3 regions of the Oceanobacillus sp. CF4.6 genome follow, and region 1 is predicted to be linked to each of the others. Evidence: riboswitches for the same ligand, from Rfam matches in the RefSeq annotation. Region 1 holds a riboswitch; each other region holds the start of a gene.

What was found. A riboswitch is a leader RNA that binds a small molecule or an ion and turns the genes downstream of it on or off. The one in region 1 is predicted to bind cyclic di-GMP.
Region 2: another riboswitch for cyclic di-GMP. It lies ahead of ACHABU_RS04625 (anti-repressor SinI family protein); the one in region 1 lies ahead of ACHABU_RS09045 (EAL domain-containing protein).
Region 3: another riboswitch for cyclic di-GMP. It lies ahead of ACHABU_RS06810 (EAL domain-containing protein); the one in region 1 lies ahead of ACHABU_RS09045 (EAL domain-containing protein).

What each region holds. Positions count from the first base shown of each region.
Region 1 is NZ_JBIMEX010000004.1:181,496-188,641, forward strand. It holds gene ACHABU_RS09025 (hypothetical protein) at 1,644-2,009, opposite strand; gene ACHABU_RS09030 (winged helix DNA-binding protein) at 3,295-3,612, opposite strand; gene ACHABU_RS09035 (hypothetical protein) at 3,825-3,989, opposite strand; gene sda (sporulation histidine kinase inhibitor Sda) at 4,102-4,236, opposite strand; cyclic di-GMP riboswitch class I at 4,503-4,591, shown strand; gene ACHABU_RS09045 (EAL domain-containing protein) at 4,672-5,013, shown strand; gene ACHABU_RS09050 (EAL domain-containing protein) at 5,069-5,398, shown strand; gene ACHABU_RS09055 (hypothetical protein) at 5,416-5,631, shown strand; gene ACHABU_RS09060 (hypothetical protein) at 5,763-5,975, shown strand; gene ACHABU_RS09065 (hypothetical protein) at 6,563-6,787, shown strand.
Region 2 is NZ_JBIMEX010000002.1:198,634-205,779, reverse strand. It holds gene ACHABU_RS04655 (LysR family transcriptional regulator) at 1-84, shown strand, start outside; gene ACHABU_RS04650 (cold-shock protein) at 163-345, shown strand; partial or broken gene ACHABU_RS04645 (DUF779 domain-containing protein) at 664-932, shown strand; gene ACHABU_RS04640 (IDEAL domain-containing protein) at 1,110-1,553, shown strand; gene ACHABU_RS04635 (penicillin-binding transpeptidase domain-containing protein) at 1,605-3,623, opposite strand; gene ACHABU_RS04630 (LCP family glycopolymer transferase) at 3,747-4,691, opposite strand; cyclic di-GMP riboswitch class I at 5,115-5,198, shown strand; gene ACHABU_RS04625 (anti-repressor SinI family protein) at 5,220-5,348, shown strand; gene ACHABU_RS04620 (helix-turn-helix domain-containing protein) at 5,428-5,757, shown strand; gene ACHABU_RS04615 (VanZ family protein) at 5,932-6,432, shown strand; gene ACHABU_RS04610 (hypothetical protein) at 6,580-6,738, shown strand; gene ACHABU_RS04605 (YigZ family protein) at 6,780-7,146, opposite strand, start outside.
Region 3 is NZ_JBIMEX010000002.1:653,055-660,181, reverse strand. It holds gene ACHABU_RS06830 (YkvI family membrane protein) at 1-533, opposite strand, end outside; gene ACHABU_RS06825 (TetR/AcrR family transcriptional regulator) at 1,176-1,739, shown strand; gene ACHABU_RS06820 (hypothetical protein) at 1,781-2,296, shown strand; gene ACHABU_RS06815 (universal stress protein) at 2,334-2,774, opposite strand; gene ACHABU_RS06810 (EAL domain-containing protein) at 2,931-5,903, opposite strand; cyclic di-GMP riboswitch class I at 6,206-6,290, opposite strand.

The DNA.
Region 1 (7,146 bases):
TATATGCGTGACATGTGTGTATATATAATATTTTATTATAGTTTTTCATTTAAAAAAGTAGGAAACAAGGAACATAACTCTGTGACCCCTTGATATAATAGCATTCGCATATTCCTTTTTTGCGTGAAAATGCAGGGACATTGGAGGGACTTTTTTAGCAAAGCAGGAACCACTAAAGCGATATTGCATCCATGCAAGTAAAATGAATCGTGTGTTTTCCTGTGAATAAGAGCGCTTTCATGTAAAATTTTACTTGCGTGCATGCAAAATAATCCTAATATAGGAACTTTCCTGGCGAAAAAGGAACTTTTTTCGCCCTAAAAGGAACCAAGTAGGGACAATAGTAAGCGTATTCATTAAAAATAAATGCACGATTATATGTTAGCGATCCCCAATTTTTTCTGTGATTCATAGGATCAGATGATCGGTTTACGCCAATCGCACATATTATTGTTTATAGGAAAAAGACCAGGGCGATAACGCCCTAGTCAATTTGAATAACTTATTATGTTCCACCGGTAAGGGTTTCAAATCTTTCCTCTTGCATCTGACGAAAACAAATTTATTACTGGCGCACCACATCGAGTTGACGGCGAAATGGGCGCTACAAGTTGAATATTTATATATATTTGCTCTTTTGGTGGTCAAACACCTACTTTTAAAGCTCGCACTCATGGTGGCGAAACACCGGCTTTTAAAGTTCACGTTTATGGTAGTGAGACACCCACTTTTAGAGCTCGCACTTATGGTGGCGAAACACCGAACAAGTAACCGCGCGTCACCTTATCTATAGTTTTAGTATATTCGCTTTGCTTTATTCATTCAAGGGGAAAAAATTAATTTTTAATTAATGGGCTATCTTCAACCTATATTCTTCTTATTAGTTAGCTACGTTCCCCCCAACGATAAGAGAACGCCTTTTAATATAATAGGAACCCTGCGTCGGGGTTCCCGTGGTTGATCTTTATAATGCCCTGGATTCGTCGCCTAGGGCTTCGTTGTATTTTGTAATAGAGGCGAAGTAACAGGAAGTTTGAACAGAATTGCAGGCGTTGTTGCTATTTTTAACGCAAAAATAGCCCCCTGTCTCCAATGGGTAAGGGCTATTTTTTCTTTTAGATTAGATAACGCCAATCCCCTATCAGAAGGATGAGTATCTACTTGACCACAGTTCCTACGATATGGTCATTTTTTTATTGTATGTTTCTATACTACCATCATACCACATTTTCACAAAAAATACACGGAACGAATACCTATAAGTTATTTTCACCTTCCCCTTAAAGTTTTTAAACAAATAGATATCAAGTTTTGACTATCCGTAAACTATTCTTTCTTTGTACAAATGTATTCAAGCAAATTGCCTTGTCAAATGTAAGGTACAACCATATTTACACAGAGCTCACAGTATCTCTGAGAACGACGAAGTGGTAAAACGGATTCTCTCTTCCAATGAGGTTGAAGCATCTATTGAGAACAATGTATTAGATTTAGATAACACTCAGAAGCATGATATATCTAATAACAATACCAAGGACGGTTCACAGGATTGTGGCAAGGTCACTACATTCCCCCCGATAGGAACTGCCTATCTGTTTTTTTCGTGACCTCTTTTTTAAAGCACTTCAGAGCTTATCATCGGCTCATTGAGGGTAATATCCCATACGATCCACCAGAATTTGTTCGATGATGTTCTTTTTTGTGGTGAGTTCTTGATACATTTGCTGTCCAACCTCGTTAACTTCGTCATAATTGCCAATTTTAGCTTCGTCGGGGGCTTTTCTGACGGTTTGCATGGTTTTATACATATCGGAACGTTCTTTTCGTATATGGCTTAATAGGCGCATTAAATCATATGTGTGTAGTTCTTTTAATTGTGGTTGCGTGTAATCACTTGCTGTGTCATCTAAGTTCGGGTTTAATTGAGGGCGTTTTGCATGCAGATCGGCACGGCAGAAGTCACATACATTACTATTTTGTGTTTCAGTTTTGCAATAAGAACAAATCATATAATCATAACGCACCTTTCTATTTTTTAATTTAGGTATAAAATGTTATATAAATTATAAAATAAATAAAACCAAACGACAACAATGTGAATACCTGTGAGGGGACGGTGCTTTAAGCACCGTAGACGCACACCTCTCTATTAATAAAGAGTTGGAACAAGATATAAGAGGACAAGGTCGGAAAATTACCTGTGGATAAGTATTTTAAAAGGTTTCTATTGTGGATAACTCTTTTAAGAAGTATGTCACCAGAGAACGCTTTTTTCGAGTTGTATGACAGCTAGAGGACGGGTTGAGATCGATGTATGACCATAAAAGAACGGTTTTTTAAGAGAAGTGACCCTACCAGAGAACGGGTTTTATTGGTTATTTACGGCTATATTTATTGGAAAGTATATCCGACACAGCACGGTTCGGCTAAAAAGTATTACCATGAGGGAACGGTTTTTTAAGAGAAGTGACCCCACCAGAGAACGGGTTTTATTGGTTATTTACGGCTATATTTATTGGAAAGTATATCCGACACAGCACGGTTTGCCTAAAAAAGTATTACCATGAGAGAACGCTTTCATTAAGAGAAGTGACCCCACCAGAGAACGGGTTTTATTGGTTATTTACGGCTATATTTATTGAAAAGTATGTCCGACACAGCACGGTTTCGCTAAAAAAGTATTACCATGAGAGAACGCTTTTTTAAGAGAAGTGACCCCACCAGAGAACGGGTTTTATTGGTTATTTACGGCTATATTTATTGGAAAGTATGTCCGACACAGCACAGTTCGGCTAAAAAAGTATTACCATGAGAGAACGGTTTTTATTCAAGCATACCCAAATAAAAAGGCAACTAAACAGGCATAAAATGCACCCCAAATTAGATTTAACTCTAACCTTTGGGGTGCAGTGCGTTATAGGGCCACTTTCTCAGTTATCGTGCTGTTCACACATCGCACGAATATGGCGCGTATATTTATCCATACCATCGTGATCCAAACGGAACTTCAAATCAGGATGGATTAAGTACCGGGTTTTGTTTTTTGACTTTAATACCATGACCGCGCCTGCTTTTTGCAAGATATCCATGTAGTTATCAATGGTTTTTCGGTTGGCATTCTCATACCCAGGATATGACCGATGTGACTCTCAGACAAATGCTTTAATGCTTTCGGATTTCGTTCTAAGGCTTCGAGCAGCGTCACTCCTTCTTGCAATATCGATTCATCTGGGTTGGATACTAAATAATAGGTTTCGATATGAAAGTAGGGCATCACGCAATGCAAGAGTCCGATCATATTATGTATGCTCGTCTTGGTTTACGATGGCGATTCTTCAATTCATTAATCTTTTCGACTTCATTAATGACATCGCTCAGTTTGTTTTGGAATAGTTTCACGAACTTTTCTCTTGGTTTTGTGGTGGTCTTCCCTTTTTGGAAATAAAGCTCGTTTAAGACGTAATGAACCACTCGTCCATCATGCGGGCTTTTAATCTTTTCCAATAACCTAATGCGTGTGAACTTATTCAGACGTTTCATGGTCTTGGTTAATTCCAGGTTCCACAAACTCGAAATCATCTCATTTGTTAATGGCTCCTCTTCTTTTTTCAACGGTGCCCCACAAAATCACACGGTAAATCACACAGCTTTTACACCCAAAATCACAGTATAAATCGCATTGAAAAAGGGACGAAGAATGTTCTCTTCGTCCCTTTTATTAACAAAATAGCTTGTTAAACTAACGCACCATTTACTTTAAGCATCTTATTTCACATATTAACAAAACGCCCTAAACAGAAGGAACAGTGAACTAAAATTCATTCTTACTTATTAAAAACATTTAAAAAACCAATACTAAAATGACTATCTTTGAAAGGTTGTGTTTTTATTGAATCAGGAAAAAAAAGTAGCCAATGAACTCCAAAAAATGATGACCGCGAACCTGGTACCAGTGTCAGTGCAGGAAGATATAAACGATTCTTTTCCACAACAAATTCTCCCGTATCATTTATAACATATATTCATTTATAAAAACAATCCCTTAATATTTTAATTAAAAAGCGAAAAAAAGGTTGAAATGTATTGTACGAACCTGCGGAGTTAAACTTGATGATTGGTTGTTTCCAGATTTCTTCTGTCAATCTCGATTTTTAAAATTTCAATAAAATCTGAATGTATTTTTTGATCTATAGCTTTGTAATATGAACGAAGTAATAAAACATCAGAAATATTCATTATCACATATATTTTCCTCTCCAGAATATTGGCAACATTATACACTGTATATCAAAAAAAGATTTTTGTTAAGTCTCTTATTATATAAAATACTAATTATACTTGAAATGCCATAGACAATTTGTGATTTGAAAGGGATCATGAGAAATCCTCTATTAAATAAAAATGATACGTCAAGTTAGGAAATGTTGTAAATTGTCGAAAAAAGTTGTTTTTATTTAGGGAATAGTTATAATGGAAGTAAGGGAAAATAATACCAGTTCAATTTCCGATAAAGGCAAACCTATTGAAAAATAGGGACGCAAAGCTACGGGTCTAAGGCAACTAAGTTTGCTATGACAGCCGGGTTACCGAAGAAGATGGTTGACGTTTGAAACGCTACCACCTTTTGAGGTGGTTTTTGTTTGGATTTTTTTAATCAAGGAGCTTTTGTGAATGCCTGTAACTAAGATAAAAGACTTAATAGAACAACAACAATTTTTCCATCACTTTCAACCTATATACAATCTAACAATAAGGAAAAAGATAGGGTGCGAGGTATTGTTCCGATCAAACCTTATTAAGAATCCGGAAGTAGTCTTTCAAACTGCTTTAAAAGTAAATCTGCTTTATGAATTAGAAAAAAGATCAACTGAGAATGCAATTACTTCATATTCTAAATCTCCATATTCACCAGAGAATGGAAAGTTATTCATCAATGTCTTTCCTTCTACCCTTGTTAACCCAGATTTCCCATCCTTTATAACGACAGTTTTATCAAAATCTAAACTCCATTAATGAAGAAATAATTTTTGAAATTAACGAGGCGGAGATTGTTTTTGACATTACCTCTTTGAAAAGTAATATATCTTTGTTAAAGAAAAGAGGCTTTCAGATAGCGATTGATGATGTTGGTAAGGGTTCTGCTTCTTTAAAGTCAATTATTGAATTAGAGCCTGATTATTTGAAAATGGATAATTATTTTGCATTTGATTTGTCCGTTTCGGAACAGAAACAGGAAATGATTAAATCCTTTATGACTTACTGTGAAAATACGAATACGAAATTCATATTAGAAGGAATCGAAAAAACTGAAGATCTGGCTGTTGCTAAAGATTTAGGGGTTTTATATGGTCAAGGATTTTTGTTGGGAAAGCCGACTTCTTTGAAAAATATGTCATAGAGCGAGGGACGATTAACATGGCAAATCTGCTAGAATTTTTTCAAGACTGGATAAGAGATAATCGGCTATTAGTAATGGAAATCATATTTGAGGGGATTGGTCGGAAAACGATCAAAGGAAGAATGATTAAATTTAATCAATATGAGAATAGCACCCTTATCTATATAGATGATACAAAAACAGTGGAGCATTTTATGATTAATCAGATTGATGAAATTACACCTGTAGAATAGCCTGATTTAGATGGTAATAATTGAGGGATGTATTAAAATTACCCTCTTTAAAAAAGAGCATAAACGTCAACCTTTGGAGCATTCAACAGGTAGGAGATGGAACTGTTGTAGATAATTAAGGAGACTGGTAAATGAATTTCTTAAAAATCTCAAAAAAACATAACCTTAATCTTATTGAAGTAAGCATACTTGTTAGTCTTAACCGTAGGTATCCTTGCCCAGCTTCCATAGAGGAAATGACAAACGATAAGACTATATATTGGCAAATTCAAGTAAGTCTCAATAAATTAAATGAAAAAAACTTGATTGAGATAAAAGAGCAAAAGTACAAGATTATAAAGTAATAACTTTATTTTCATTAAATTTAGAGAGGGAAATACGATGAAAAACTATGGTTCTTGTGTATATTGCGGAAAAATCGACCGCCTTATATCCAATTTATGTAGCGATTGTTACAACGAAGAAGTGGATAATATAGAAAAGGTAAAAGGAATATTATTAAAGTGTCCAAATTCCAACGCTTTCGATTTAGCGATAAAATCTGACATTTCTATCCATAAAATCACTCGTCTAATAAAGAAAGGGACATTAATATAGTTTGCATCTCTATGAATGCGTGTTAAAACATTTTAGCATAGAAGATGTGGTGAGAAACTGTAATTTACAGTTTAGTAATACTATGGAGTTAATCCGAGAGTTAAAAGTATTTTATGTTCATCTTTAAGTATAAAATCTTGTGTTATTGCTTACAAGAGTTTGTGTTAAACCTGTTTGAATTATTTTTAATAACCAGGAAAAGAACGGATATGGGAAGATTAAATCCTATTTTACAATTTAGTTGAAACAAAAAATATTTACCAAAACTTAACAGTAGTCATGGTTTCATTCTAGTAAAGTTGGAAAGGTGACTGTATAAAAGGAAGTGAAATTAATGGTAAACTACTTAGAAATTGCACAAGAAAATAATTTGACTCTAATTGAAGTAAGCATACTTGTTCGACTTAATCAGAGATATCCACATGCAGTATCAATGGATGAGCTATCTGAAGATGAAGGCAATCATTCACTGATAAAGCAAAACATAAATAAATTAGTATCGAAGAATCTTGCGGTTCCACGATTTCAGAAATATTTAATTAGGAAGGACCATGGTTAATAAGGTATGTACGGAGTTGTCTAGAAAGGTTAAAACCTACAAATAAAAAAGAATATTCAGGCATAAAAAAATAGTATAGTTTAATTAACAAAGTAAATAATACTTAGTGGACATGGCTGCAAAGGCCGTCCTCCCCTTACTTATTGCCTCTTTATAAAAGATGGGCATTTTTTATGGTAATCAGAAATTCAAGTGCAAAATCAAAATCATATACCTCGTTAACTCTCGTATCGACCAACGAATCAGTTAACTCATCATGATTTTACCAGTTTGTTTCCCAACTCTAACACCAAATCAAAATTGTGTGACATTTATTTTCCGTGACCTAGATGAAAAAAATTGCGAATTGGCTTTATAAA
Region 2 (7,146 bases), on a different contig from region 1:
AAATTTTCCATTATTAAAAATCACCATGAGTTTCATGCAAAGGCATTGCAAGTATTTGAGGAACTTGTTAAACAGAAAATTTAATCTGGTCACAAGCATGCCCTTACATTGTTACCCGAAAAAGAGTATAATAAGAAGAGTAAAAGGAAAGGGGATGCTATTATGTCATTTTCTCGAGGACCAAAGGAACCGGTTCCTGAAGTGGAAACGAACGTATGGTCATGCACAAGCGACGATTGTCAAGGCTGGATGAGAGAAACATACAGTTTTAACGAGGAACCAGCGTGTCCACTATGTAAATCGACAATGGAGCGAGAAGTTCGCGTTATTCCAGAGATGAAGTAGTAGGAAATAGTATCTCAAAAAAAGCTGAAGCTAAAATTTGAATTCATAATACAATACTTGCTAGCTATAACGTTGGGTTACCAGCGTTTTTCTTATAGCTTCAGCTTGAAAAAATCCTTGATCAAAATAGATTGATCAAGGATTTTATTTTTATTCATAATTATAATTATTGGAATAGTTAAACATATAATGTTATAATCTAGAGAGAGATAGTTCACCGCATGTCTTTCATCAAGTAATTGTAATCGCTTACAATAAGGGGGAGGAATCAATGTATGAGGTATGCAAACCCAAACACTGAAGGGGATCTAGTAAATTCAATCGGGTGGCTGCTGTGATGGCAGCTCCCCAATGTGCTACCCCAGAGATGAGTTCTGTACAGGTGAATCGGATTTACTTTTTGGGAAAATAGGAGATACACCATTTTATATTTCCAATTTTTTAAAGATCAATATGAATATTGGAAACACACACAGCTTATCATTGACGCAGTGAAGGGGAGGGGTGGCATGTTCTCCCTCGAAGGTCCTGAAGGGAAACAATTTCTTACAAGATCCCGAGTATTTACAGAAATAGAGAAAAAATGAATCAATCATTAATTTAATCGTCATATATCGAAGGATAAAATGAAAATTGACGATTACCCTACCAGAATGAAAGGCTTCTTCAAAACTTCTTCTTGTAATTCGCAGAAAATTCATGTAAAATAAATTAACTGAAAATTTAGATTGATATTGCGTAAGAAAAATTGGGAGGTGGAATCGATGGTAACTGTTAAAATGCTAAAACCGTACTATGTTAAAACAGAAGATAAATATGTCCGTATTATTTTAGCGTATCAATATTTTTCGGTCATGATCAATAAAAAGGTTTATCAATTCATTCCTGTTGAGGCCAATGAAATACGGATTAATCGAAAAACAAAGATGGTAGAAAATACCGATGCGGTCTTTGCTTTTCAAAATGGTAAAGACGTCGTAAATGTCCCGATGTCCAAACTCATTTCCATCCCTGATTTTCTCAAGCAATTGCATTCGATTGCTGAATCGTATTACCACAGCGATGCAAGCTTAAGTAAAACAGACCAAGAAAAAGCTACCCATCTATTTATTCATGAATTGGAAAGAGATAATATCAAAAGGCTGATCGATATGGCACTTGATGCACGTGATGAAAATATGTTTTATTCGCTGGCGAAATTATTATAAAATAAAAATCTACTCCTGCAACGAAAGGAGTAGATTTTTTTGCTTTGGAAACTATTTCATTTGTGTTAAGACATCCGTCACTTTTTGAACGGCAAGTCCGCCTTCTTTATCCTGTGTTTCTTCCACCATCATTGCAATTAGGATGTCCTGATCATCCGTTGGGTAACCTACAAACCAGCCATTCTCAGCACCTGACTCACTATCCGAAAGCTTTAACTCTACCGTGCTCGTTTTACCTGAAATAGGAAAGTCTGCATTCTGAGCTTTTTTCGCTGTACCTTCTGTAACAACTTTTCTTAAAGCTTCTTGAATGGCTGTTGCCTGTTCCGGTGTAATTAATCCTTCTTTCCATACTTGAGCTGTTTCTTCACTTGTTAGGAATGTAGGCTTAATCATATTCCCTTCATTTAAGAATGTCGTGTAGGTTAATGCCACATGAAGTGCACTCATTTCCAATTCACCTTGGCCATAGCTGGAGTTTGCTAATAAGATTTCATCATCCAGATCACCACTTGATGAAATGGTTGACATTGTGATTGGATATTCAAATGGTAAATCTTCACCAAATCCAAATTCTTTCAGACCACTTACATAGGCATCGGATCCCATTTCAACCGCCTTTCTTGCAAAAAAGATATTGTCAGAACGGATTAACGCATCTTCAAGGTCAACAGGACCATCTGAGGTGGAAACCCTTGTAACCTCATAATTTCCCCAGCCTTCTCCATTGCTCCACGTTTTACCATCAATTTCTATTCCTTGACCAAGTTCGATACTTCCATTCTTTAATCCGATTGCACCTGTGACGGGTTTAAAAACAGACCCGGGGGCATAGGTAGAAGCAAACCGGTTAATTAAAGGGTTTTGCTCATCGTTTTCTATTCTTTCCCATAAATCTCCTGATGTACCATATAAAACTTCATTTGGGTCAAACGCAGGGCTACTAACAAGTGCTAATGTCTCACCGGTTTTTGGATGAATCGCAGCAGCTGTTCCTGCATCTTCTTCATAGGAGTTAAACAATTTTTCTTGAACATTAACATCAATTGTAACGCTTATTGTTTCGCCGTCTTCCACAGGTGTTTCAGCAAGTACGATTTCATCTTGTTCTTCTTTGTTAATTGTAATTTTTACTCCTTTTTTTCCTTTAAGTTGCTCCTCATAATTTGCTTCAAGTCCACGTGAACCAATTTTATCATTCGCACTATATTGAGAAGGATCAAGGTCTTCCAAATCATCAGCAGTTATACTTCGGATATATCCAACAAGATGCCCAGCTGCCTCGCCAGCTGGGTAGATACGTCCGGTAGTTTCTCTAAGCCGTACGCCATCAATGGCACTTAACTCGGGTAGAAGTTCCTCTTCAGAAGGCAGGGCACTTTTGAGTGGTACAAACAAATTATCTTCGACCCAGCCGGCATTAAGAGCCGTGTCAACAGATTCAGTACTTATACCGAGCAATTCCGCAATTTGTTTTTTTGACTGTTCAGCGTTATTTCCAAGCTCACCAGGGACAACGCCGACTTCAACAATTGTCCCATTGATTGCTAAAGGCATTTGGTTACGGTCAAGGATTTCTCCACGTTTTGGATTAACCGTATGGATACCAATTTCGCCGCCGTCTTTCAAATCAGGAAAAATAAATCCGGGGTCCCAATTTACATACCAATTTAATTCCTCTTCTTCGTCTTCTTCACCCTGCTGGACAAGTGTTGCTTCATACTCATAAGTAATTGGTCCGGCGATCGTCTCCATATTAACGGTGAAAGGCAGTTTCGCTGTACCTTCTTCCATTGCCATTTCAAGCTCTTCTTCGTTTAATTCTTCAAAAACTATTTGTAAATCAGAAACGTTTAGATCCTGATAAATTTTTTCTGTTCGTAAAGTTGATTGATCTTCAGGATAGCTCTCTGTTGCTGCCTGAGAAAACATCCCGTACATTTCTCCAACTTCCTGTTCATTCCAGTGGTTGACATAGTCATTAAAACGCTCATTCGGTGTGACCTCTTCATCATTGGAACATGCCACAAGAACAAGTGGAATTATAAATAATAATAATATTCGTTTCATAAATTATACCCCCAACTTTTTTTCTATATATAGTATACCATCAACGATATACAAAAATTTGTACATCGAACAGAAAAGCCACGCTGTTTTATGATACACAGGTGACTTTTCATTTTACCATTCCTAATTGGCTTCCATATGATCTTTTATCTCTGTATGAATACGGTTAAACTCAGAATCCGGAACGATATAATACCAAACACCATTAATGGTTTGTCCGGAACCGCTTATTTCCATTGTGGACACATCTTTGCGTGCTCCTGCGTAACCAGTGAACAAGGTTTGTATTTTTTTCATATCTAGGTTGGTTTGTACATTGTCACCTAAAATATTCAGTATCTCTCCAACTTTGGTAATGCTATTAAAACTTGCCGCTTCATTCATGGCAGCGGTAATTACTTTTCGTTGACGATCATTTCGACCCATGTCTCCACGTGGATCTTCATAGCGCATGCGAATAAAACTTAGTGCTTCTTCACCATTTAACATAATTTGCCCTTCAGGATAGGTGTGACCATCTTGTGAGAAGGCTAGATCATTATTGATTGTAACGCCACCTAATGCATCAATTCCTTGTTGAAAGCCTTCCATATTCACCCTTGCATACGTATGAATCGGAAGGTCAAATGCTTCTTCGACAGTTTGTACCGATAAATCAGTTCCACCAAAAGCATAGGCATGATTTATCTTATCCTGTCCCCGTCCAGGTATATTCACATAAGTATCACGTGGTATGCTCAACATAATCATCGATTCCGTATTTGGATTAACAGACAAAAGAATCATTGTATCGGATCGACCCTTATCACCGGAGCGTTCATCAACGCCAAGCAAAAGAATATTAACAGAATCCGTTTCTTTAAAGATATTCTGTATTTGTTTTTGTCTTTCTGGGTCTTCATCTCTTGCCAGCGGATTGTGCATGGTTTCTACGGTAGCACCGACCTGATTCCAAACATAGAATGCTAATCCTCCAACAAGTAAAATTAATGCCAATATTATTCCACCAACCCAATAAGGCCATTTGCGTTTTTTCTTATTTTGTCTTTTCTCTGCTCTTGATACCACTCGTATTCTCCTCTGTATTAATTATGATTTCCATTATAAGACTTTTTGACTAGTAGTTACTTGTAAAAAAATATCAAATCTTGGATAAATTATATCTGAAATAGCGAATATAGTCTATGGAATTTAAAGAAATAAGTAGGTTTTTGTTTATTTAAGGTGACTGGATTTTTTGTTTATTAATAAAATAATAGTAACAGGAAGCGGTTCCATTTTTTAAGAAGTATTTTCCTATTTCATGAAAGTTTAAAATTTAAGAAGTGATTTTCCTTGTTAACTTACGGCAGATACAATGAAACTAGAATTCCAACAATTGAATAATAGTTGTATTTTCGTCAATTACAAAACTAGTCTGTATCCGACAAAAGAAGTCAACCTATTGTGTTAGTTTATATAGTATGATAGTCATATGAAATAAATGAAATCCTCAGAAAAGGGCAAACTTATCGAAAGGTAAGGGCGCAAAGTCACGGGTCTAAAGCATTATGCTAAGATGGCTGGATTGTCTGGATGAATAATGGGGGACGGATTGTGGAAAAGATTATTGAAAATGTGGCAGTTGATGAGGAATGGGTAGTCTTAATAAAGAATGCAAAAAAAATGGGAATTTCAATGGATGAGATTCGCCAATTTTTAAAAGACACAGGACAAAAGGCGTAATTTTCATGAAAAAGTGTACTCTATATAGAACTACTTACTGTAAATATGATATAATGCGCAGTGAAAGTAGGTGAGGAACTTGATCGGTGAAACGATAAAGAAATTACGCCAGGAAAAACGAATGTCCATCTCTGAATTAGCTGAAAAAGCGGGGGTAGCAAAATCATATCTTAGTTCGATTGAGCGAAACCTTCAATCTAATCCATCGATCCAGTTTATTGAAAAGATCAGTACTGTATTAGGTGTATCCGTCAATGATGTAATTAATGAAAATGAATCCATAGATACAGCAGAACTTGATAATGAATGGATGCAAATTGTACAGGAAGCAATGCAGTCTGGAGTATCGAAAGAACAGTTTAAAGAATACCTGGAGTTTAATAAATGGAAACAAAAACAAGATCATTAAGAGAAAAACCGTCAAGCCAACTGCTTAACGGTTTTTTTATGTTTCGATTTCCCCTTTTATATATATAAGGGGAAATTAATAGATGAAAATTATTGGATTAACAGATATACTATATAATAGTCTCGTTATCGTTCAGGGTGTTTTATTTCTTATAAGAAAGTTTGGTTGTTAACGATGAAAAAATATTTATATTGGCTGTTGCCGATGGGGTGGATGGGTATTATCTTCTATTCTTCAGCTACACCATATGAGCAGCAGGATATTAAACCCTTGATGGGAAGTCTGATTGATTTCAGTTTTCTAGAGCCATTTGTTGGTTGGATTTCTTTTACTTATAATCATTCCTTGGTAAATGTTGATGTACTTGGGATTAATGGCTTTATCGAATTTTTTATTCGTAAAGGCGCACATGTTACGGTCTTCTTTTTGTTAGCTTGTTTTTTCTATATCGCTTTTAGAAAATCGACTGACTTTAGAATAGAAATACGATTACTATTTTCTTTTCTGCTGACAGTTATATATGCCGTTTTAGATGAGCTGCACCAGGGAATGACACCTAATAGAACTCCATATGCCGGCGATGTCATGTTGGATAGTATTGGAGCTTTAATAGCTGTTTTTTGTATCATTAGTATAAATTGGTTTGGTAAAAGGCGAAACAGCGCCCATAAATGACAGTTTTTGTCGTATAGGTATGGTGAGGGAAAATAAATTATTTCTTGTTTCGACATAGTTCGACACGCATTTACCAAAAACTATGATACAGTTCTTTTTAATTGCAATGATAGTAACTTGGAATATGAACGAAAAGGCGGTAAGAGAATGGTAGAGCAGGAAAAATATAAAAATATGCTGCGACGAATGATTGATGAAACCGAAAAGCAAAATATTCATAGTTCGGAAGAGTTGATCAAGATGCTGATTAGTGAGTTGTCGAGCAGTAAGCGTTTGGAAAAATATGCACAATCGATGGCAAAATAAAACTGCATTCCTATAGGATGCAGTTTTGTTTTGTCATTTTTCTATATTTTATCGGTCGAAGTAACATCGATTTCAATATATTTAGATTCGATTCTTTTGATATCTGCCTGATCATTTGTTAAGTCTACCATCCAACTCTGAAAAGCTTCGTCCTGCTCAACTTTTACAAAAACGATAAACGCAACACTTTCCAAATAGTTAATTGTTTCCAAAAGATGATCCGAATTTCTTAGCACGTTTTCCAATTTACCTAGAAGGCTGTAATCCACCGTTATGGAAAAACCTTTCATAAGCTGTCTTTTTACAATACCTGTAGTTTTAATAGCTTGAGAAGTCGTACTTCCATATGCACGAATTAGTCCTCCAGCACCAAGCTTAATTCCACCAAAATACCTTGTTACAACGACT
Region 3 (7,127 bases), on a different contig from region 1:
GAGTCGTACTGCTTTGCGATTGGATCAAGTGTTGCAAACGTATTGTCCATTGTTGCTACGCTGAAGATGAACAGTATAATAAGCGCAAAAATTAAAAACGGCGTAATACTTCCGATTACCTGAACAACTCTAGTTAAATTGAGCATTGCAATGAGTACGACAAGCGTAATCAAGAGCAAATTACCGACAACTATGGGAAGGCCGAATTGTTGATTTAAAATAGACCCGCCCCCAGCAACCATAACAACACCAACACCAAATAAGGTGAAGATAATGATATAGTCAATGATGGTACCTAGAACTTTTCCGCTCATTTTATGAATCGCGTCTTGATGAGAGGTTGCTTGCATGCGACTACCAATCCTAGTCATCACCATTCCCATATAAGCAAATAATGCGGTAGCAATGATTGCACCGATAATCCCAATCGTCCCGAAACTAGTGAAGTATTGCAAAACTTCCTGACCAGAGGCGAATCCGGCACCTACGATAATGCCTACAAATGCACTGCTAATTTGAAAAATTCTCTTCATTGTATCCTCCTGTTGTTTTATTGTTTCTCTTCCAATTATCTTAAACCATAATACGCTTCTTATTGCTGGATAAAATTGGGGACCATTTTGATTTGCAAATTTAGACATTATATGTGGTAAAGTTTTATTATAACAGAATAGTCATGTAAGTAGCTGGGTTGTTGTAGTTAAAAGATTATTTAGTCTATTCACCAAATTAATGCAATGTAAATACACCATAAAACTAAAGACAATTTACCAAAAGAGGAAGACAATGCATTGGGGGGAAGAGGGGGAACATTGGGGGCAGGCACCGTTTCCCGATATTTTCATTAAGGACTGAATATGGTTTTCTATTGATTTATCCCCATTTTAGTAACTGAAATCATAGGGATTGAGACAATGACAATGGTTGTTTCTGGTATTGATGAAAGGGATTAGAGGGCTGTCGACTGCATGTGGGAGAAAAAGAAATAATATTCTATTTCCTGAGCAGGATATAGAGGGAAGACCCACCAATTCCTATTATTTTTAGATATACTTCGGGGCAATGTACCTGTCCTTCTGTCCCACAAGTTTGAAAAAACTATTAACTATAATTCCTGCTAAAAATCTGTTATACTACAAACAGACCCGTTGGTATGTTAGGAGAAATACACGAATATGGATACAAAATCGCTATTAATTGAAAAATCTACAGCTCTTTTTCAGGCAAAGGGTTATAAAAATGTTGGACTTAACGAGATTTTAAAAGTCTGTAATGTTACAAAAGGAGCGCTTTATCATCATTTCCCAAATGGAAAAGAAGAATTATTGATTACTTGTTTACACGATTTAAATGAAGCCATTACCACAGATATCGAAGCTATTTTCAGTAGGCACCCTACAACACAGGAGGCCATCCTCGCCATGATCGATAAGTTAATTGGTAACTTTGAAAAAAACGGCACCATTATCGGCTATACATTTAGCAGCATTGTCAGTGAAATGGCCACGATGAGTGAACCGGTCCGCATTGCTTGTAGTGCTCTATATGAAAACATTCAAGAGCTTTACTATGAGAAACTGATAACAGAAGGCTATTCAAACGAATCAGCTTCTGCTATCGCAATGTTGTTGACAGCTTCGATCGAGGGTGCCATTATGCTTTGTTTAACGCAAAAATCCGCAACCCCATTGAAAACAATCGCCACATTATTACCGATTATATTAAAAGTGAACAAATAGCGTTGGTTGAAAAATTGATTTTGAAGGAGAAAAAGAAAACGATGCATCAAGAAAAAAGACTACCAAAAAATGGTAAAGAGGGCGCAATATTCGGCGCAATTATTGTAACATTATCCGTATTAATGATGGGATCCATCAATATCATCCTTGCAGCTGGGGAATTTAACAAAGAGGTTGCAATGAACATGTTAATCGTACTACCTATTATTTGGGTTATCGTAATGATTATTGAACCAGTAGCAATCGGTCGCTTTGCAGAATTTTTATCATCTAAATTTATTTCGCAAACAGACGGTTTTGCTGCTCGTATTATGTTCCGTACGATTTTCACCGTATTAGGGATGTCATTTACAATGACAATTGTTGGAGATATCATTGGAAATGGTTTTACAACTGAGATTTTTGCTAATTTTGTACAAATCTGGCCTCGTAACTTTGTAATTGCCCTATTTTTGGAGAGTGTAGTTATCCAACCATTTGCACGTTTCGTAATGGTTAAAATGCACGCAGCCCAAGATAGAAAAGCTGCAGTTCAAACGAATACACAATTTATCTAAAAAAGCGCTCAAGGCTTATAAAGTCTGAGCGCTTTTTTTATGATGCAGGCGTACGGATGACTAAAACATCGCATTTGGCAGAGCGAACGATGGCTTGAGATACCGAACCAATAAGATAGCGCTCTACTGTCGTATGCCCTGTAGCACCACAAATAATTAAGTCTGCGTCCACTGACTTAGCAATCTCATTTGCAATCATCATTCGTGGTGAACCATATTCAATAATGATATTCACATTTTTAACAATCAAAGCTGTAGCACGTGCTTTATAGCAATCTAATTTTTGCCGCGTTTTTTCTTTGACATCTTCTGCTAATTTTTTATCAAGAGGTCCCAAATAGCGCGTATCAATAATGTTAACGATGTTTAATTGTGAGCCCTGATGTTCGTATGCAATATCAAGTGATTTACGAAATGCATATTCCGCCTCTTTGGAACCATCTACAGCTACTAGAATACTTTTATAATGATCTGTCATTTTGTCGCAATCCCCTTTAATCATGTAATAAATCAATTTGACTTTTCCATGATTAATAACAACATAACATTAATTACGGTTAATAGTCCAAGGGGAGAGAGGAAGCAAAAGAACCGTCCCCGTGCTGTCAAAGTAACCGGATTGTTGATTTAAATTCTATATAAGATGTTTATTTAAATAAGAAAAGGAATCTTCATAAACAAAGTCTGTATCAGGTATTTGTTTATTTGCGCGTTGCAAAGCACTCATCTGATTAATTAATGGCGCTAATCGATCTTCATCTTGGACAGTTAAGTTGAATTTAACACCATAGAAAAACATATCTTCTTTTGCTTCGTCTTTCCATATCAATGTACCTTCTAATTCAAACAATTCATTCATAAGGGTAAAAGCAAACATAAATTTCATATCGGAATTAATAGGAAGTTTTAATAAAGATACTATTTTTATTCCACCCAAACTAATATTTTCTATTAAAATTTGTGTTGCACCAAGACTTACTTTACGATGATTTACTTCTGTGATGGTCATATTTCCAAGCAAACTGTATGGGAATTCAAATCGATAAAACTCTCTACGTTCTATTTCAGGTATCTTTGAAAGTTTCTTTTTACTCGGTAATAAATAACCAGCTTGTAGCATTTGTTCAAATATTTCTAAGGCAACTGGTTTGGAAAATAAATATCCCTGAATAATATCACATTCATTTTGTTTCAGAAACTCTAATTGTTCATACTCTTCAACACCCTCTGCTACCACTTTCAAACCTAATCCTTTAGCAAGATGCATAGTAGAAGAGACGATTGCTGCATCTACTTTGTTCTCGTTAGTAATATGTTGTATGAAAACTTTATCAATCTTTAAGGTGTCCGCTTGGATTTCTCGCAAAGATTGCAACGAAGAGTAGCCTGTACCGAAATCATCAATGGCAATGGTCGCACCAACACTTTTTAAGTCCTCTAACGTGTTAAAAACAGTATTATCGTACCTTAAAAGCGATTCTTCTGTGATTTCAAACTCCAAATAGTTGCCCGGAATTTGATAAAGCTCCAACTGTTGTTTAACGTATTCTACCAATCCTTTTTTCATTAAACGAATGGGGGATATATTAATAGATATAGGGCGTAAAGTAAAGTCTTTTTCTTTCCATTCTCTAAGTCGTGCGCAAACTTCCTTTATCACCCAATCACCTAAATCATTAATAAAATGATTTTCCTCTGCTATGGGAATAAATTCTACAGGTGAAACCAGTCCCCATTCATGATGATTCCATCGTAGTAGTGCCTCTGCTCCTACAATGATTCCTTCCGTATTCACTTTTGGCTGGTAATAGATTTCAAATTCTTCATTGATGAGAGCCTTTCTCATGTCTTTATCCAAAATATATTTCTTATAAGATGATATATCTTTCATATCAGAATATACCTTATAATTGTTTTTCCCTTGTCTTTTTGCACGGTGTAAGGCAGAATGGGCATTTTCAATTAATGTTAGTTTGCTTTCTCCATGTTCTGGGAAAAAGCTAATTCCAATACTTGTTGTAATTTGTATATCAAATTCTTCTATCGTTACTGGTTTTTGAATATGTTTCATTAATTGCTCAGCTAAATGGAAAATGGAAGCTTTATCTGGATAATTTTCAATCACGATTACAAAGTCAGTGCCACTGATACGTGAGATATAACCTTCTTGGTGAACAATCGCTATAAGTCCACTTGCTACTTCCTTTAATAACTCGTCCCCAATATGATAACCTAATGAATCGTTGATAAGACTAAATCGATCTAAATCTAAATACATAAGAGCAAATGGATGTTCTTTTTGACAAAGTGTATCGAGTTTATCATAAAGACCATGTTGATTCGGCATTCTGGTAAGTGCATCATGATAAGCAAGGAAGTTAAGTTTATCATGCATTTCTAATTCATCGCTGACATCTAGTACCATTCCAAATAGATAAGCTATTTCCCCGTTATCATCCAACCAAGGAAATGTCTGCTCCTGAAGCCATTTTGTTTTTCCGTCTGGGCATTCTATCGGGAATGTATTTTGCGTTATTTGTCCTTTTTTCAATAAATGAATACTTTCGATTAACATCGTATGATATTCTGGTATAACCATTTTTTCCCAATAATCAGGTTCTTTATATATCTGTTCTAAAGGATATTGCAGAATGTCCGCTAGCCCTTTTGAAGCAAAGACCATTTTTCCTTCTATGTTTTCTCGCATCCATATTCCAGCCTTTAAGTTATCATAGATATGCTGTAAATTGGTAAGCCTATTTTTTAATTCATTTTCTAAACGCTTATAAGGAGTATCGTCTCTAATCACCCCTACAAATTTATAAGGAATATCACCCTTCTTGATACATTCAGCCTGAGCGGTTATGTACCGTAGTTCATTTGTTTTGCCATGAAGGATTCGAAATTCAGCGGAAAAGCTATTTCCTTTATTCGTTGACTCATCAAAAATTTGACGAGTCAACGAATAATCTTCTGGATGGACCAATGTAAAAAGCTTTTCTATTGAGATATTTTCAGATTCATCCATACCAATTGTATTAAAAAAGTTATTCGAACAATCGAATTTATCATCATTAATGATATACTCCCAACTGCCAACCGCAGCAATCTGCTGGGAGTGATCTAAATGTTTTTTCATCAGTTCTAACGACTGTTCGAGCTGTGCGTGTTTCGTTAAATCATTAATGATTAAATAAATACGCTCTACACTATTGTTTTTTATATGAATGGGAATAAAAGTAAGTAGAAGCTGAACCTGTTCACCGTTATATTTGTTAACTTCTATTTCTATATTCTCTGTTTTACCGCCTAATGTGTTACTAAATAAAGTATCTAATCTTTCGGAGGTCGATTCTGGAAATAAATGAAGAAAATCATTTTTTGTTTGTGGTCGAGATCCTAATAATTCTATAAGCCTTTTACTAGTTTGCGAAACAATATCCCCTTCTAGAGAAAAAGCAATAATTAAATCTGGATGGTTACATGCCAAAGAAGGAAGGGGAGTACTTAATGCGTTTCCCTTCGTGTATTGCTTATCAATTGCATGATTATTAGAAAATATATTTCTTTTAAACAGATTTCGGAATTTTGATTTTCTCATTGCCATTTAATATATTCCTCCCTAAGTGTAGATTATTATTACTAAAACTAAATAATTACGAAGAAATAATAACAGATGATGTTATACAGAATTCAAAGAGAGTTCAGTCGGAGGATTCTAGGGGCAATATTTCTGTCACTCGTGGTTACTATTGATATCTCATGAAATGATACTAAATTACTTTAGGAACTAGTTTATATTAATGTTCCCTTTTTAATTAAACGTGTGATCTTGTCTTAACTATTTTAAACTAAAGAAATTCAAAAAGGTGAACCAAAGAAACTGGCTCACCTTTAAGATTCGCTTTCTTCGGAACTAGGCTACCTTAGCTAAATAAGCTTTAGGTCCTTGGTTTTGCGTCCTTATCTTACAACAAGTTCGCTATTATTGGATAGACTATATAAATAGTTATATTGAACTATTACTTATACTATCGACAAGAAGAGTAAAACTATAAAGTGTTTTTTACTTATTAATGATTTATTAGAATAGTACTGGATTTTATCTTTTTAGTTTTCTATAACGATAATAATCAAGGAAAAGCGAATGGTGTGACAAATCCATTTCCCTTGATTATTATTTGCAAAAACTGACGATCGCATTGCGGATTTTTAGACGTAAGCCTGTCACTAATGGAATGCATTTGCATGGCACGGGTGCTATCAGGAAATTCAAAAGCAAATCGATGGAGGATGAGGTTATTTATCCAATCCATAAAAAGGATTCTGGGGTTTCTGGTGCAGTTCAAAAGAGGTATTGCAAGTATCGAAGGAACAAAACCTAAAACTTCAGAAACCAGCGAGACTTGGGAGTGGGAAAAACAATGACAATTACCCCAGCGAATGGACTATATTCAAACTAAAGGAGATGGAATAATAGATTTACCAAGAACGATTGAAGAATTGAAGAGGTATTAGAGAGAGTATGGTAAAGAGTATGATGATTCCTTTTTATTGAAAGGGGGCCGCAATCTAGGTACCTAGGGTCAGTCCTCTACTACGCTGTCACTTTAATGTAGCTAGGGACTGTGAGCTGACCCCATTTTGGGTTTACTAATGGGGATAATATTTGTATACAAATGGGAAAATGTTATTTTAAATAAAAATAATGCTTTACGTTTACAACGATTGTAATACTCATTTCCTTGGTATTCACCAATAGAAAAAAGCAACTACCCTTTACGTCCACTAGTTGAGGCAGTTACTTTTTATACTTCTATATTTAGTTATC